DNA from 2 places in the Ideonella azotifigens genome. Region 2 is predicted to be linked to the other one. Evidence: predicted binding sites of a transcription regulator. Region 2 holds the regulator's gene; the other holds the start of a gene.

Evidence for each region. The regulator FNR, encoded in region 2, switches genes on or off when oxygen is low (the NO sensors DNR and NnrR bind a similar motif). The targets are predictions, from matches to a motif close to TTGATNNNNATCAA.
Region 1: a site for FNR is predicted at 2,094-2,107, ahead of LRH25_RS01835 (OmpW/AlkL family protein). Genes of this name have one in related genera too.

What each region holds. Positions count from the first base shown of each region.
Region 1 is NZ_JAJNKD010000001.1:402,352-407,520, reverse strand. Features, by position in the region: gene LRH25_RS01850 (DEAD/DEAH box helicase) at 1-408, shown strand, start outside; gene LRH25_RS01845 (TlyA family RNA methyltransferase) at 482-1,204, shown strand; gene metF (methylenetetrahydrofolate reductase [NAD(P)H]) at 1,224-2,054, shown strand; gene LRH25_RS01835 (OmpW/AlkL family protein) at 2,227-2,841, shown strand; gene LRH25_RS01830 (tetratricopeptide repeat protein) at 2,843-4,267, opposite strand; gene LRH25_RS01825 (5-formyltetrahydrofolate cyclo-ligase) at 4,415-5,017, opposite strand; gene LRH25_RS01820 (TfoX/Sxy family protein) at 5,101-5,169, shown strand, end outside.
Region 2 is NZ_JAJNKD010000004.1:421,733-426,901, reverse strand. Features, by position in the region: gene ccoG (cytochrome c oxidase accessory protein CcoG) at 1-598, shown strand, start outside; gene LRH25_RS12400 (hypothetical protein) at 622-855, shown strand; gene LRH25_RS12395 (hypothetical protein) at 830-1,150, shown strand; gene fnr (fumarate/nitrate reduction transcriptional regulator Fnr) at 1,209-1,949, opposite strand; gene hemN (oxygen-independent coproporphyrinogen III oxidase) at 2,070-3,503, shown strand; gene LRH25_RS12380 (sulfite exporter TauE/SafE family protein) at 3,511-4,197, shown strand; gene LRH25_RS12375 (MFS transporter) at 4,344-5,169, shown strand, end outside.

The DNA.
Region 1 (5,169 bases), on a different contig from region 2:
GCGATCACCCGTTTCACATCGGGCGAGGTGCCGCTGTTCCTGATCAGCCTGAAAGCCGGCGGCACCGGCCTGAACCTGCCGCAGGCCGACACCGTGATCCATTTCGACCCCTGGTGGAACCCGGCTGCCGAGAACCAGGCCACCGACCGGGCCCACCGTCTGGGGCAGACCCAGACCGTCTTCGTCTACAAGCTCGTGGCTGATGGCACGCTGGAAGAGCGCATCCTCGCGATGCAGGCCCGCAAGGCAGAACTTGCCCGCAGCGTGCAAGGCGCAGCAGATGCCGAAGACACCAGCGCCCGCCTCAGCGAAGCCGACCTGAACTGGCTGCTGCAGCCGCTGGGCGCTGCCACGCTCGGCGAAGCCAGCAGCGTCTCCACCGAAAATTCCGAAATGGCCTCTGCATGAACAGCATCGCCGCCCTCTCACATTCCACTGGAACTCCATGCGCGCAGATCAATTGATTCTTCAACGAGGCCTCGTGGCCACCCGGTCGGCGGCTCAGCGCCTGATCGAGAGCCATGCCGTGCGGTGGAAGGGGCCCAAGGGCTGGGCGGTGATCAACAAGGCGGGGCTGGACGTGCCGGAGGAGTGTGAGCTGCAGGTCACCGACGACGCCGAGCTGCGTTTTGTCTCGCGCGGCGGGCTGAAGCTGGAAGGCGCGCTGAAGGCCTGCAAGATCGACGTGGCCGGGCGGCAATGCCTGGACCTGGGGCAGAGCACCGGCGGCTTCACCGACGCGCTGCTGCAGGCGGGCGCGGCCCATGTGGTGGGCATCGACGTGGGCCACGGCCAGTTGCACCCCAAGCTGCAGGCCGACGAGCGCGTGACCAGCTTCGAGGGCCAGAACGCACGGGACGTCGAAGGCTCGCCGTTTGCGGCCGCCTACGAACAGCACAGCTTCAACTTCGTGACGGGCGACCTGTCCTTCATCACCTCCACCCACGTGCTGCCGACCATGGTCGAGTACCTGGCGCCGGGCGGCGACCTGCTGGTGCTGATCAAGCCGCAGTTCGAGCTGCAGCCCGCGCAGATCGGCAAGGGCGGCATCGTCAAGGACAAGGTGCACTTCATCGAGGTCGAAAACCGCCTCTGGCAGGCCTGCAAGGCGCACGGCCTGAAGGTGCAGAAGTACTTCGAAAGCCCGATCAAGGGCGGCAACGGCAACACCGAATTCTTCGTCTGGGCCAAGCAGCCCGCTTGAACCTGCAAGCCAGATTGACATGACCTCCATCAGCCTAGAGTTCTTTCCGCCGAAGACGCCCGAAGGCGTGGTCAAACTTGCTGCCGTGCGCCAGCAGCTCTATGCGCTCAAGCCCGAGTTCTGCTCGGTGACCTATGGCGCTGGCGGCTCGACGCAAGACGGCACGCTGGCCGCCGTGCAGGCCATCCTGGCCGAGGGCATGGACGCGGCCTCGCACTTCACCTGCGTGGGCGCCACGCGCGCGTCGGTGCGCGAGAAGCTGCAGCTGTTCCAGGGCGCCGGCATCCGCCGGCTGGTCGCGCTGCGCGGCGACCTGCCCAGCGGCTACGGCGCGTTCGGCGAGTTCCGCTATGCCAGCGACCTGATCGCCTTCATCCGCGAAACCACCGGCACGCACTTCCACATCGAAGTGGCCGCCTATCCGGAGATGCACCCGCAGGCCAGGTCGCCGCAGGCCGACCTGGAGGCCTTCGCGACCAAGGCGCGGGCCGGTGCGAATTCCGCGATGACGCAGTTCTTCTTCAATGCCGATGCGTATTTCCGCTTCGTCGACGAAGCCCGCGCGCTGGGGCTGGACCTGCCCATCGTGCCCGGCATCATGCCCATCACCAACGCCAGCGGCCTGATGCGCTTTGCCGACAGCACCGGCGCCGACATTCCGCGCTGGATCCGCATGCGGCTGCAAAGCTTTGGCGATGACACGGCCAGCATCAAGGCCTTCGGGCTGGACGTGGTCAGCGCGCTGTGCGAGCGCCTGATCGCCGGTGGCGCGCCGAGCCTGCACTTCTACACGATGAACCAGAGCACGGCCACGCTGGCGCTCTGCGAGCGGCTGGGCCTGGGCGGCTGAGCCCTGTGGCGCCGGCGCATCACCGCGCCTGCGCCAATGCTGACCTGGATCAAGCGCTTTCCGCGGACACCGCCTCGCGCACCGGCAACTTGCGCCAGCACAGCTTGACGAACCCCTCCCCCGGTTGCAATGACATCACGTCATGTCATTCAACAACAAGGAGTTCGCCACCATGCGCAAGACCCTCATCGCCCTGGCCGCCGTTGCCGCCGCCCTCGCCCCCCAATTCGCCGCCGCCCAGCAAGACAGCGGCCAGTGGCTGCTGCGCGCCCGTGCGCTCTACCTGCAGTCCGACAACAGCGACAGCACCGGGCTGGACCTGAAGATCAACGACAAGGCCTTTCCCGAGTTCGATGTCAGCTACTTCTTCACGCCCAACATCGCCACCGAACTGGTGCTGACCTACCCGCAGCGCCACACCATCCGCTCGGGCGACACCATCATCGGCAGCCTCAAGCACCTGCCACCCACGCTGACGCTGCAGTACCACTTCACCGACCTGAAGGCGTTGCGGCCCTACGTCGGCGCCGGCCTGAACTACACCCGCTTCTCGTCGGTCAGCTTCGAGCCCGCGGTAGATGCGGCGCTGTCGCCCTCGATCAAGAAGAACAGCTTCGGCTGGGCGCTGCAAGCCGGCGTGGACGTGCCGGTGAAGGACGGCTGGCTGGTCAACTTCGACCTGAAGAAGGTGCAGATCGAGACCGATGTGAGCTCGGCCGGCACCAAGGTCGGCACCTTCAAGGTCAACCCGCTGCTGGTCAGCGTGGGTGTCGGCAAGCGGTTCTGATTCAAGCCCGGGCGATCTTCACCCAGGACAGTTCATCCCACACCTGCGCGGCGCCGGCCGGCCGGCGCCGATGCCGCGCGCCACCTGCCGACACCCGCGCCTGCAGCCGGGCCAGATGCGACTGCAGGCGCTGATCTTCCGGCCAATGCCGCAGGCTATCCTCCGCAACACGCAGCGCCATGTTCAACCGGCCCAGCTTGAGCAGGGTCGCGCTGAGGTGCAGGAAGATGCCCGCGGACCTGACGCCGCTTGCGAGCGCCTGGGCCAGGACCTCGCGGGCGCCCGGCAGGTCATCGATCTTGAGCAGCAGCTTGCCCAACTGCTCGTTCATTTCGGGATCGTCGGTCGCGATGAAGTGCGCCTCCCGCGCCGCCTGCACGGCGTCGCCCATGCGACCCGTGCGCGACAGCACCTGCGCGCGCTGCATGTGGAACTGCGCCGAGCCCGGCGCCATGGCCAGCGCGGCGTCGATGGCGGACAGCGCGTCTACCCACTGTTCGGCCTGCATCTGGCGCCGGCTCAGCTGAAACAAGCGTCTTGGGTGCTCCCCGTCGCCAAGCATCTGACGGCTCAGTTGCCTGGCCTCATCCTCTCGCCCCAACACCTGCAGGACTTTGGCCTTGAGCCAGATCGAGGTCGGGTCCCGCTCATCACGGGCCACGGCCGCATGCGCAGCTGCGAGCGCTGCATGTGGCCGACGATGGGTCAGCAACCGCCTTGAAAGATTTTTCCAGTAGGTCTTCGAGTCGCGGCGCGCATGGCGATGCAACTGCGGCCCGAGCGAATCGCCCCGCAGCACGTCCAGCACCGCGGGCTTCAACTGCCTGGCTTCATGGAGGAATTGAAGGCAGGGATGACCACTGTGCGGCAAGGCCAAAACATGCAGCCGAGAAGGCGCGATCAGGGCCCTCAATCGGTCCACGTGCAGCCAGTCTGCGTCCTGCGAATCGGCCCACACGAAGTAGCGGCAATCGGCTCCCAGCGCAGCCGCATCAATGCGGTAGCGCCAGGCCAATTGCTGGCCGAAAAATGCCCAGCGCTTGTCGAATGCTTGGTCGATCGCGAACTGAGGGGAGCAGGCCAGGACGGTGTCGAGTTTCAACCGACCTGAAAACGCGATGGCTGCAAAGCCCCCCATCGACGAGCCGTAGCCCACCCGGCGCTCATGGCCTCGCTCGGCCACAAAGGCATTGATGGCCGAAAAGAGTTCGGCGGGCACTTCCTGAAACCAGCCATCCACCGAAGACTTGAATGCCAGGACATCGAAACCTGACTTCAGCAGGAAGTCGCCGCCAAACCCCGTGCCGTCGAGCTGCTTGTTGTTCGAGGGCGTGAAGGTCACGGCCAGCGGCCGCCGACCGCCGTCGTTCATCGAGAAAAACTGAACCTTTAACGTCTTGGAGACGTGGAAATCCAATGCCTGCATGCAGCCCTGCCGCCGGTTTTCTAGTGGCCACTCCCAGCCCGCGCGCACGAATGCCGGCGAGCCCCTTCGCGGGACTATAACGACGATTGACAGGTACGTGACAGGAATGCCCCAAGCGGCGGCAGTATTACCACTGAGGAAGCAAGGCTACTTGTCCAGCTGAACGCCCTCTTCGTTCAGCATCGCATCGAGCGGCACGTCGTGCGGCTCGGGCTCCAGCCACGGCACGTAGCCGTGCGAGTAGCCCAGGCCGGCGGTGTACGGCTTCGGCTGGATCTCGGCCAGCGTGCGGTCGTAGAAGCCGCCACCGTAGCCCAGGCGCACGCCGCCGGGGCCGTAACCCACACACGGCACGAGCAGCAACTGCGGGTGGAAGATCTCGGTGTTTTTGGGCTTGGGGATGCCGTAGGCGTCCTCTTCCATCTCGCAGCCGGGATACCAGACGTGAAAGCTCAGGCGCTTGGTCTCGCGGTTCATCACCGGCAGCCCGATGCGCCGCGGCGGCTGGCCGGGCTCCGCTGCCTCGCTCCAGCGGTACAGCGCCGGCAGCGCGTCGAACTCGCCCTTGATCGGCCAGTAGGCGCCAATCGTGGTTTCCGGCCGCTTGATCAGCCAGACCTGCAGCACTTCCTGCAGCTGCGCCGCGCGCTTGTGGCGGTCCAGCAGCCCCATGCGTTCGGCCTGCAATTGCTTGCGCAGCACGGCCTTGTCGCGGGACGGTTCCAGTTGCAGCTTGAACGGCAGGGTCATGGTCGGACTCGGTACCAGGGAGCTTTGCATTGTGCGGCCTGAGCGGCCTGTGCACACCTGGCCTGACCCGCGAGAATCCGACCATGAGCAACGACTTCGTGGCGTGGTGCCGGGAATTGCTGTCGCCGCTGGGTACGGTGCGCAGCCGCCGC
Region 2 (5,169 bases):
GCAGTACGAATGCATCGCCTGCACCGCCTGCATCGACGCCTGCGACGGTGTGATGGACAAGATGCACTATCCGCGCGGCCTGATCCGCTATGCCACGCAGAATGCGCTGGCCCGGCAGGAACCGCATCCGGACCTCACCAAGCCGCCCAAGCCAGCGCTTGACCTGCCGCACCTGCTGCGGCCCCGGGTGCTGATCTATGGCGCGGTGCTGATCGTCATCGCCGTCGCGTTTGTCACCAGCCTCAGTCTGCGCCGCACGCTGAAGGTGGACGTGGTGCGCGACCGCGCCACGCTGGCGCGCATCGTTGAAGACGGCCTGGTCGAGAACGTCTTCCGGCTGCAGTTGATGAATGCCACCGAGCAGCCACAGCGCTATCACGTGGCAGTGCAGGGCATTCCCGGCGCTGTGCTGTCCGGCAGCCCGGAGGTCAGCCTGCTGCCTGCCGAAGCCCGCTGGGTGACGCTCGCGGTGCGGGTGCCGCCCGAGCAGGCGGCGGCCTTGAAACCGGGCGCCCACCCGATCCGTTTCGAGGTGTCGCCGCTGGGCGCCGCGGGTGCCGCGGTGAGCGAAAAGTCCTCGTTTGTGATCCCCCGCTGATTCCGCCAACAAGGAGACAAGCCATGAAGGCAAGGCCCATCGAACAGTTTCAACCGACCTTGCCCTGGTGGCGGGTGCCCACTGCCTGGATGGTGTTTGGCGGCCCCGCCCTCGTGGTGGTGGCGAGCTTCGCCACCTTCGGCCTGGCGCTGCACGGCCGGGACCGGCCGCTGCTGGAGGCGGGCAGCGCAGAGCAGGGGGCCACGACCGATGCCATGCAGGCGCGCAATCATGCTGCCAGCCCCGCACGCCGTTGAGGAAGACGAGCCGGAGGAGCGCACCGTCGCTTTCCGGCCCAGGCTTCGCAGCAGGCTGCTGCTGGTGCTCTGGCCTGCATTCGTGATGGCGGGCCTGCTCGCCGGCCTGATGTTCGCCTTCGTGGACCCCGGCAGCGTGCACGACCTGCCAGGCAGCGGCGAATCCGAATGGTCGCGCAACGCCATCTGTTCGCTGGCATTCCTGGTCTTCTGGGTCACGACCGCCATTTCGTCGGCCGCTACTTTGTGGCTGGTGGGCGGCTTGCGGCGCGAGCGCGAGGCGGCGCCCGAATGACCGCTGGCGCCGCGGAGCGTGTCACGCAGGGGGGTGGCACCGCCGCGGCTCGGCTGGATCAGCCGTGCGCGTTGTTTACCAGGCGCTGCAAGGCCTCGGGGTCCAGCACGTCGATCTGCCGCTGGCGTACCGCCAGCACGCCGTCTTCCTGGAACTTCGAGAAGCAGCGGCTCACGGTCTCCAGCTTCAGGCCCAGGTAGGTGCCAATCTCCTCGCGTGTCATGCGCAGCACAAGTGACGAGGGCGAGAAGCCGCGCGCCTTGAGCCGCTGCGAGAGGTTCAGCAGGAACACTGCCAGGCGCTCTTCGGCTCGCATGCTGCCCAGCAGCAGCATCACGCCATGGTCGCGCACGATCTCGCGGCTCATGATCTTGTGGAACTGGCGCTGCAGGCCGGGGAATTCGCGCGAGAGCTGCGTGAGCTGGCTGTAGGGAATCACGCAGACCTGAGAGTCCTCCAGCGCCACGGCGTCGCAGGCATGGTGGTCGTTGCCAATGCCGTCCAGCCCCAGCAATTCGCCTGCCATCTGGAAGCCGGTGACCTGGTCGCGTCCGTCTTCAGGCGTGATGCGGGTCTTGAAGAAGCCGGTGCGCACCGCGTAGACCGCTTCGAACGGATCGCCGTGGCGAAACAGCGTGTGGCCGCGGCGCACGCTGCGGCGGGTGGCAACCATGCCGTCCAGGCGTTGCAGTTCGTCGTCCGGAATGCCCACCGGCAGGCACAGCTCGCGCAGATTGCAGTGTGAGCAGGCCACATTGGGCTTGGCCTGGGCGGCGCAGGCATCGGTCAGGGGAATCATGGCGGGGCAGTCTTGATGTGAGACAACAAAGGTCCGGGACCTGATTGTTCAAGCCCGGCTGCTGTGGGCGCTTGCGCCAGATCAAGCCGGCCAAGGCCGGTGCCGGGCAGCATGCCGGGCATGACAGTCCTTTCGTCGACCTCCGCTGGCGCAGAGCAGGCGTCGCCGCTGCTGCCCGAGGCCTTGCTGCGGCGCTTCGACGCCCCCGGCCCGCGCTACACCTCCTACCCCACGGCAGACCGCTTCGTCGAAGCCTTCGGCCCGGCCGAGTGCCGCCGAGCGCTGGCGTTGCGCGGCGGCGGCGCGGCGCTGGGCGGGCCGCTGTCGGTCTACGTGCACATCCCGTTCTGCGAGTCGGTCTGCTACTACTGCGCCTGCAACAAGGTCATCACCCGCCACCACGAGCGCGCCACCGAATACCTGCAGGCGCTGGACACCGAGATCGGCCTGGTGCGCGCCGCACTGGGCGACGGCCCGTCGGCTTCGCAGCTGGTCTCGCAGCTGCACCTGGGCGGCGGCTCGCCGACCTTCCTGTCCGACGAGGAGCTGGGCCGCCTGCTGGCCTCGCTGCGCGCCGCCTTCGGCTTCACCGAGGGTGCGGAGCTCTCGATCGAGGTCGACCCGCGCACCGTCAGCGCCGAGCGCCTGGCCCACCTGCGCACACTGGGCTTCAACCGCATCAGCTTCGGCGTGCAGGACTTCGATCCGCAGGTGCAGCAGGCGGTGCACCGCGTGCAGCCGTTCGAAAGCGTGAAAGCCTTGATGGTCAGCGCGCGCGAACTGGGCTTCGCCTCCATCAATGCCGACCTGATCTACGGCCTGCCGCAGCAGACGCCGGCCAGCTTCGCGCGCACCATTGCGCAGATCGGCGAACTGCGGCCGGACCGCCTGGCGCTGTACGCCTATGCCCACCTGCCGCAGCGCTTCAAGCCGCAGCGCCGCATCGACACCCTGCAGCTGCCCAGCGCCGCGCAACGTGTGGAAATGCTGGGCGGTGCCATCGCCGGCTTGCTGGGTCGCGGCTACACCTATGTGGGCATGGACCACTTCGCGCTGCCGGACGATCCTCTTGCCGTGGCCAAGCGCGAAGGTCGGCTGCACCGCAATTTCCAGGGCTACAGCACCCAGCCCGATTGCGACCTGATCGGCCTGGGCGTGTCGGCCATCGGCCGCGTGGGCGCGAGCTACCACCAGAACGCCAAGACCCTGCCCGAGTACTACGACGCGCTGCGCCAGGGCGAACTGCCGGTGCAGCGCGGCGTGGCGCTGGTGAGGGACGACCTGGTGCGGCGCGCCGTCATCATGGCGCTGATGTGCCAGGGCCGGGTCGACTTCGAATCCATCGAACTCGCTCACCTGATGGACATGCGCAGCTACTTCGCCACCGAGCTGCAGCAGCTGGCGCCGCTGGCCGAGGCAGGGTTGGTCGAGATCGAGCCGGATGCCTTGCAGGTCACCGCCACCGGCTGGTACGTGGTGCGCGCAGTGGCCATGGTCTTCGACCGCTACCTGCAGACCGACCGCCAGCGCGAGCGTTTCTCCAGGATGATTTGAGCGCCTGATGACCGCTGCCATGTTGCCGCTGGTGCTTGCTGGCCTGGCCATGGGCGTGGCTGCTTCGCCGCACTGCGCCAGCATGTGCGCCGGGCCGTGTGCGGCGCTCACCGGTGGCTGCGGGCGCAACCTGGCCGGCTTCCAGCTGGGCCGGCTCGTGGGCTACATGGCTGGCGGTGCGCTGGCGGCGGCCAGCGTGGCGGCGCTGGGTGCCTGGAGCCAGGCCGTGCCGGCGCTGCGGCCGCTGTGGGTGGCGCTGCACCTGGCGCTGCTGGCGCTGGGCCTGTGGTGGCTGTTGACCGGCCGCTTGCCGGCTGCCTTGCTGCGCGACGGCGCCAGTCCGGTGCGCTGGGTGGGTGGCCGCCGCCGGCCCTGGCGCGCCGGCCTGGCCGGGCTGGGTTGGGTGGCGCTGCCTTGCGGCGCGCTGCAGGCCGGCTTGTTGCTCGCCACATTGGCGAACGATGCCTTGGGCGGTGCGCTGGTGATGGCCGCGTTTGCGCTGGGCTCCATGCCCGCATTGGCGCTGGCGCCCTGGCTGTGGACCCGCTGGCAAAGCTGGCGCGGCCAGCGCGTCTCGCCCGTGCTGGCGCAGGCCTGGGGCTACCGCATGGCCGGCGCCGGCCTGGTGCTGGGCTCGGGCTGGGCGCTGAGCCATGGCTTGCTGGCGCAGTTCGCTGCCTGGTGCGTGGCCTGAGAGCCTGAGAAGGTGCCCCGCGGCCAGGGGCCGGGGAGAGTCAGGCCTCCCCCCATCAGCCGGCACCAGGAGGGCGTTTTCGGGAGAGGTGGGGAACACAAGCCGTCGCTAGTCTTCCAGGCATCGACCATGGAGACCACGCCGGCATGACCAACCCACCGCAATCCAGCCAGGGCGCCTCCGCAAACGCCGGCAAGCGCCCTTCGATGGCCCTCTATGCGCTGACCATCGGCGCCTTCGGCATCGGCACGACCGAGTTCGTCATCATGGGCCTGCTGCTGCAGCTGGCGGCGGACCTGAAGGTCACCGTGGCCACCGCAGGCCTGCTCATTTCCGGTTACGCGCTCGGCGTGTTCGTGGGAGCGCCGCTGCTCACGGCAGCGCTGAGCAAGGTGCCGCGCAAGACGGCGCTGCTCGCGCTGATGGTCATCTTCACGCTCGGCAACCTGGCCTGTGCGCTGGCGCCCAGCTACGCGGTGCTGATGGTGGCGCGGGTCATCACCTCGCTGGCGCACGGCACCTTCTTCGGCGTGGGCGCAGTCGTCGCCACCAGCGTGGTGCCGCCGGACCGAAAGGCCGCTGCGCTGTCGACGATGTTCACCGGCCTGACGGTCGCGACGCTGCTGGGCGTGCCGGTGGGTTCCTGGCTCGGGCTGAACTTCGGCTGGCGGGCTACGTTCTGGGCCGTGTGCGCCATCGGCCTCGTCGCGATGGCGGTCATCGCGCTGTTCGTCTCGGCGAGGGAGGCGGGCTGCGGCAGCGGCGTGTCGCTGAAGGAGGAACTGAAGGTGCTGGGACGGCTGCACGTCGTGCTCGGGCTCGCGGCCACCGTGTTCGGCTTCGCCGGCGTGTTCGCCGTGTTCACCTACATCCAGCCGCTGTTGACCCAGGTCACCGGCTTTGTCGAGGCCACGGTGTCGGTGATCCTGCTGATGTTCGGCGTCGGCATGATCCTCGGCAACGTCATCGGCG